DNA from 2 places in the Methylobacterium phyllosphaerae genome. Region 1 is predicted to be linked to the other one. Evidence: predicted binding sites of a transcription regulator. Region 1 holds the regulator's gene; the other holds the start of a gene.
What was found. The regulator LexA, encoded in region 1, represses DNA repair genes until DNA is damaged. The targets are predictions, from matches to a motif close to TGTTCNNNNTGTGTTCNG.
Positions count from the first base shown of each region.

Region 2: MCBMB27_RS25825 (LexA family protein) is a predicted target of LexA. The motif match lies at 1,458-1,475, and genes of this name have one in related genera.

Region 1 is NZ_CP015367.1:1,738,060-1,741,464, forward strand. Features, by position in the region: gene MCBMB27_RS07655 (NRAMP family divalent metal transporter) at 1-467, opposite strand, end outside; gene MCBMB27_RS07660 (hypothetical protein) at 548-763, shown strand; gene MCBMB27_RS07665 (hypothetical protein) at 782-1,228, opposite strand; gene lexA (transcriptional repressor LexA) at 1,479-2,216, shown strand; gene MCBMB27_RS07675 (ComEC/Rec2 family competence protein) at 2,210-3,405, opposite strand, start outside.
Region 2 is NZ_CP015367.1:5,648,193-5,651,597, reverse strand. Features, by position in the region: partial or broken gene MCBMB27_RS25830 (Y-family DNA polymerase) at 1-742, opposite strand, end outside; gene MCBMB27_RS25825 (LexA family protein) at 739-1,194, opposite strand; gene MCBMB27_RS25820 (3'-5' exonuclease) at 1,553-2,440, shown strand; gene MCBMB27_RS29810 (TnsA endonuclease N-terminal domain-containing protein) at 3,082-3,405, shown strand, end outside.

The sequences.
Region 1 (3,405 bases):
AGCTCGAACAGGCCGACCACGATCGCCACGACCTCGACGCGCCGGTAGCTCCCGGTGAAGACGAGCCCCAGGAGCAGGCAGGCCGGCAGGCCGAGGCTCACGAGCCGCGGCACCCCGAACAGGTCCCCGATGCCGGCGATGCCGGAGAATTCCGTGACGATGGCGCCGATGCCGGCGACCACGAGGCCGCCGTACGAGATCCAGGCCCAGGCCGGCCCGTAGCGCTCCCGGATCAGCGCGCCGTGGCCGCGTCCGGTGGCGGTCCCGAGCCGCACCGTCAGCTCCTGGACGACGTACAGGATCGGCACCAGCAGGATCTGGAGGAGCAGGAGCGAATAGCCCCAGCGCGCCCCGCTCTGGGCCGCCGTGATGAGGCTTCCGACATCCGTATCGGCCAGCATCACCACGAGTCCGGGGCCTGCGGCCTTGAGGTAAGCGGACAGGCGAGGCAGGGAAGCGCTGGGCACGGCTCGGGAACAGTCCCGCGCACGGGCGGTTCCGGCGGGCGCCTGCGGCGTTTTCCCGGGGCAGGCGGGAGGAACATGTGATGGCGGAGAGCACGGATCGGGGCTCCGGCTGGAGCCTGCAGGCGACCGCCGTGCCCGACGGGGTGCGCCTGGAACTCGCCCTGGCCGACCTCGGCGGCGCGCCGGTCACCGCCGCGATCGTTCTCGACCGGGCGGAAGCCCGGGCCTTCGCCCGCGCCCTGCTCGCCGCCGCCGGCGACGCGGCGGAACGGACCTTCCCGAAGCCGGGCGCCTGACCGCGCGCCGCCGGTCGGTCAGCGGGCGAGACCGGGATTGCGGCCCGGCAGGCGGGGGACCACGGTGCCGCGCTTCTCGATCGGCGTGTCGCAGGCGTAGGCGAACTCGGTCTTCAGCGGATCGAACACGGTCTCGCCGGTGATCCGGCAATCCTCGCGCACGGTCTCGTCGAGATAGGCCCGGGCGGCGGTGCGGAAGCGCTTCACCCGGGTGGCGTCCGGCTCCGGATCGATCCGGGCCTCGCTCAGGTTGCAGCCGGTATATTCGCGCAGGGCGTTCGAGACGATCAGCATCCGGCGCATCTGCCGGTTGTCGTAGACCTCGTAGGGCTCCTTGCAGCCGATCGTCACCACCTGGGGGGTGAGCGCCACGTAGTTCCGCGAGATGTAGGAGAACCCGGTGGTGCAGCCGGCGAGGCCGAGGGCGGCGAGGCCGAGGGGCAGCAGAGCTGCGGGTCGTCGCATCCTCGTCATCCCAAGAGGGTCCCAGCCCGCGGCCCGGATCCGCCGCCTTCCCGGCGGGGCGCCGCGGTGCATTGAAACGGCTCCGCTTGCGCCGTCAATGCGTTTCTCGACCTTGCTCCCGCGAGCGCGGAGCGACGCGCCAAGCGTAGCGGTGCCGCCCTTGCGGAACACTTGCGGAACGTTTAACCTGTTCGTGATTTGTTTCAGAGACCGTCACGGGGCGGTCTGCCAAGCCGCGAGTCCCCCTTCGATGCTCACGCGCAAGCAGCTGGACCTCCTGCGTTTCATCCAGAGCCGGATGCAGGAATGCGGCGTCCCGCCGTCCTTCGACGAGATGAAGGATGCCCTCGACCTCAAGTCGAAATCCGGCATCCACCGGCTGATCACGGCCCTGGAGGAGCGCGGCTTCCTCCGGCGCCTGCCGAATCGGGCGCGCGCCATCGAGGTGATCCGCATCCCCGAGAGCCTGAGCCAGACGGCCCCATCTTCGGCCCCATCTTCGGCCCCGGCCGAGCCGCGCCGTTTCACCCCGAGCGTGGTCGAGGGCGGCAAGTCCAAGCATCCGCCGGCCCCGGCCAGCACACGGATGATCGACGACGCCGGTCGTGCCATTTCGATCCCGGTGATGGGCCGGATCGCCGCCGGTACGCCGGTCTCGGCGATCCAGAACCAGAGCCATGCCATCACCCTGTCGCCGGACTTCGTGGCCGGCGGCGAGCACTACGCCCTGGAGGTGCGCGGCGACTCGATGGTCGAGGCCGGCATCCTCGACGGCGACCTCGTGGTGATCCGCAAGCAGGACACGGCCAATACCGGCGACATCATCGTGGCGCTGATCGACGACGAGGAGGCGACGCTCAAGCGTCTGCGCCGCCGCGGCTCCTCGATCGCCCTGGAGGCCGCCAACCCGGCCTACGAGACGCGTGTCCTCGGGCCCGACCGGGTCCGGATCCAGGGCCGCCTCGTCAGCCTCGTCCGCCGCTACTGAAGCGGCTCGGCCGGCGCGTCGCCGGGGGCGAGGTCCCCGCCCGACGCATCGGTTTCCGGAGGCGTTGTCGCCCCGTCGTCAGAGGCGCGGGCCTCCGCGGAGGGCGCGGTGACCGGTTGTGGCGGCACCGACCCGTGTCCCGAGCGTGGTCGCCAGGGCACGGCGCGGCCATCGGCCCGGGCGTGATGGGCGACGAAGCTCTCGCCTTCGGACCTGAGGGCGACGGCGCCCTGGGCGGACAGGACGCGCCGGTCGATCACCAGGGGGCTGGTGCAGGTCGGAGGGGCCACGAGGCCCGTGATCAGCACCGCGGCGCGGGCGCAATCCTCCGGGAAGGCCCGCCGGTCCCGGACCAGGGCGACCGCCCGTCCGTCCGGCAGGCGCGCGGTGCATCCGAGCCGGTCACAGCGGCCGCCGCCCGATCGGACGATCAGTCCCCCGGCTCCCCGTCCGTCGCCGTCCGCCTTCAGCCATTGTTCGAGGACGAAGCCGGACGGACTGCCGAGGGCCGCAAGCCGTCCGTCCGGCCCCCGCACCGCGGCTCCCGCGCCCTGCCGATCGACATAGAGGTCGTAGCGGTCGGGTCGGGCCGCGACGACGAGTCCAAGCAGGATCGGCGGCACGGCGAGCCAGCGCAGGCGGGAGGCCGGTAACGTCGCGAGCAGCAGGCCCGCGGTCAGCAGGAACAGCGCCGCGGTGCCGAAGGCCGGCACGACCACGATGGCCCGCTCGAACCCGGCGATCCACTGGGAGACGGCGAGCATGCCCCCCACCGCCTGACCCATCAGCCACCAGATCGGGCGGTCGAGGGCGAAGGGATAGGCGAGGATCCCGATCACCGCGGAGGGCATCACCACGAGGGAGACGAGCGGCAGGGTCAGGGCGTTGCCGACGAGGCCGAAGGGCTGGATCGTCTGGAAATGGTAGGTGGCGAAGGGTGCGGTCGCGACCTGCGCCACCAGGGTCGTGGCCAGAGTCCCGGTGACCGCCGAGAGGCCGGTGCCGACGAGCCGACCGAGCCGGCCCGCCCCGGGGCGCACGAACAGCCGCCCGTCGATCAGCCGCGCGCAGGCGATCAGCCCGGCCACGGCGCCGAAGGACATCTGGAAGCTCGGGCCGAGCAGGCCCTCCGGCTCCCGGGCCAGGGCGATCAGCGCCGCGAGGGCGAGGTTGCGCATCGACAGGGCGG
Region 2 (3,405 bases), 2.2 Mb from region 1:
AGCCCTTCCGGCGGGCTGGCACCAGTTCCAGCGGCAGGCAGGTGGTGCCGCGCAGCTCATGGATGATGCGCTCGCCCACAACGGTGAGCGCCTTGCGTACGGGCCGGGGATCGAGATCGCGAAGATCCGCGACGCTGTCGACGCCCATCGCCTCGAGCTTGGCGAGCGAAGCCCGACCGATCCCCCAAAGTTCGCCGACGTGGATCCGGCAGAGCCAGTGGTCGTACTGGACCGGATCGGTCAGATCGCAGACGCCGTTCAAGGCCGGCACCGTCTTGGCGATGTGGTTGGCGAGCTTCGCCAGCGTCTTCGTGGGCCCGAGGCCGACGCAGGTCGGAATGCCGGTTCAGGCGCGCACCGTCGCCCGGAGATCCTGGGCGAGCGCCAAGCGGTCGCGCTCGCGCACGTCCGAGAGATCCAGAAAGCTCTCGTCGATCGAGTAGATCTCCACGTCCCGCGCGAAGTCCCGGTAGACCGCGTTCGCCCGGGCCGACATGTCCCCGTAGAGCGTGTAGTTCGACGAGAATACGCGCACGCCCTGGGCTTGGCACATCTCCCGGATCTTGAACCATGGGTCGCCCATCTTGATGCCGAGCGCCTTGGCCTCGGCAGTCCGGGCGATGGCACAGCCGTCGTTGTTCGACAGCACGATTACCGGCACCCGCGCGAGCTTCGGATCGAACACGCGCTCGCAAGAGCAGTAGAAGCTGTTGCCATCGATGAGCGCGATCGCCCGGCTCATCGCTTGAGCGCCGCCTTCGCCGTGTGCCAGCGGATGGTGAACCGCACGACGCCCCAGATGACCCCATCCTGGAGGTTCTCGACCGCGAAGACCGGCAGGTCGCGGTTCTCGAAGGCAAGCCAGGCGCAGTTGCCGTCCTGGCGGTACCGCTTGAGGCTCATCTCGCCATCGATGGCCGCCACCACGACGCTGCCGTTGGCCGGCGTCAGGCTGCGGTCGACGCAGGCGAGGTCGCCGTCGAAGATCCCGGCTCCGCGCATGCTGTCGCCCGCGATCCGCCACAGGAAGGTCGCGGGCGGGTTCGGTGCGAGCCACCGCGGCAGTTCGAGTGCCCCCTCCAGAAAGTCGTCGGCGGGCGACGGAAAGCCCGCGCACAAGCTCTGGCCGATCAGCGGGATGCGCACCGCATCGGGGCCGCCTAGCGGCAGCGCGTCGACCCTTGTCAGTGTCACGCCTAACCTCGCTCGTTGTAGGAACAAACAAGGAACAAAGACGCGGACAGTTCCGTCGATGCAAGCGCTCGAGACGCTTGCCCATCAATCAGCAGAACCGCTGTGGATAATGGGGATGGACGCAACCGTTAATTGAACAGAACTCAGTCTGGCTTGAACCGCCTCACACGCGAAATCCGTGAATCGGGACTCGCGGTTAGCCGTTGGGTCGTCCGAAAACATGGTTAATTGGCCTGACCTAACTCGGTAGTTTCTACGCATTTTGTTCGTGTTTTGTTCCTTTTTTATGGATCCAGCGGCCAGACGATGGCTTGCCTTCCTAGGCTGACCGGTCTCGGTCCTATCACGGGAGCAAACCATGGATTATTTTCTGGGCGAGTTTCACGCCCACGCGCTGAAGGGCCACCCGGACTATCGTGTCCTTCGCCGGGTCGAAGGCCGGTCGCCCTACCCCAGGGACGTTCCCAGTAACGCTCAGACGGGAATCCTCATCCACGTCGATACGACGGGCCCCAATCCGGACGGCGACGAGATCATCGTCCTGGCGATGATACGCTTCGCCTTCACCGAGAAAGGCACGATCTTCGGACCTCTCGAAAGCTATCTCGGACTGAACCAGCCGAAAAAGCCGATCCCACCCTATGTCACGAGGGCGACGGGCATCACGGACGAGGCCGTGAAGGGGAAGCGGATCAATGCTCGCTTCGTCGGGGACTTCATCAAGACCGCGGAGCTGATCGTCTGTCACGACGCCGCGCGGGCGCGTCGGTTTTGCGAGCGACTGCAATCGGACTTCCAGCACCGGGCCTGGGCGTGCTCACGCGTCCAGATCAGGTGGAGCCACGAGGGTGTCGGCTGCACCGAGCTGCCCTTCATCGCGTATCGGCAGGGCTACTTCTTCGAAGGAGACGCGAGCCGGCGGTTGGAAGCCTTGCTCGAGATCTTGGAGATGCCCCTGCCACAGTCCGGTCAGGTCGCCATTGTCGCCCTGGCCGCCGCAGCACAGCGGGAGACCAGTCAGGTATGGGCGCTTGGTGCGTCGTATGAGGTGCGTGAAGACCTCCGCAAGCGTGGCTATCGCTGGCATGGCGGCCACGATGGTCGGTATCGCGCTTGGGTTCGCGAGGTCGATCCTACACAAGTCGAGGCCGAACGCCGCTTTCTGGACAGTCTCGACGTCCCCGATCTCTGCCCGATCGTGACGACGATCGACGCGACGCTGAGATTTTCGGATCGCATTTTTTAACCTCGAGAGGTCGTCTGCCCTGCTCTTCCTGTGACCAGGCGCGGTGAAAGTCAGGGCGCTCAACGATGGTTATGGTTACGGAATCGCTACCGAATCGCAGAGACGAGGTCCCAAACCGGGACAGCTTGCGATTCAACGAAGTTTATCGAGTCCTATCAGGGGCTTGTAAGATCAAGGGGTTAGCGCCGATCTGCGCAGTTTGGCAAAGGTCTGCCAGCGCGTTCCACTAGCGTGGCCGCAGTGGATCTGCCAGTTTTGCTGGAGGCGAGCGGCAGTCGTTCGCCAAATTTGAGAGGTTCGTGATGACCAGACCTGGATAAGGGTCGGATCACCAAGGGGGGTCTGGCTGGAACCAGACACCCCCAGCGGTGATGAACCGACCGCCGGCGCATAAGCCCTAGCAAGCCACGCCGGCCACCCACAGAGGGATGTTGTGTCCAAACTCGGCGATTCACGCCGAGAACGGCACGGCTTGGAAGGTCGCATGACGATTCCGAGCGCGCAAGAGGCACGGCCTTTGTAGGCCGGATAAGCCCCGCCCGGACACAGCATCCTCCGCGACATCGCGATCCCACGGTCGCCTTCGCAGACACGCTTCGGCGTGATCGGGGGCGGCTGTCCGCAGCACCGCGAGGACATTCATGCGGACCGGTTCAACCCCATCGAAAGAGACCCGCCTTAACCTGTCTGTCGGCGATGCCGTAGCACTTGATGGCATCGGCCATCCTGTCGTCGACGAGGACGTGAACGGCTACGTCCTCCAGGACATCGCGACGCTGCGCTCAAACTTTGTCGTACGTGACCAAGTCACAAAGCTAGTTCGCGCAGGACGTCTCAAACACGATGGGAACCAATCTGCTTCCGTCCAGGTCGCAATCGATCCTATATGGAATGATGTGGTCACACGCGAGACCGTCGAGGACGACGCGGCCTATACGCTTCGCCGCCGCCATAGACCCGGCCTG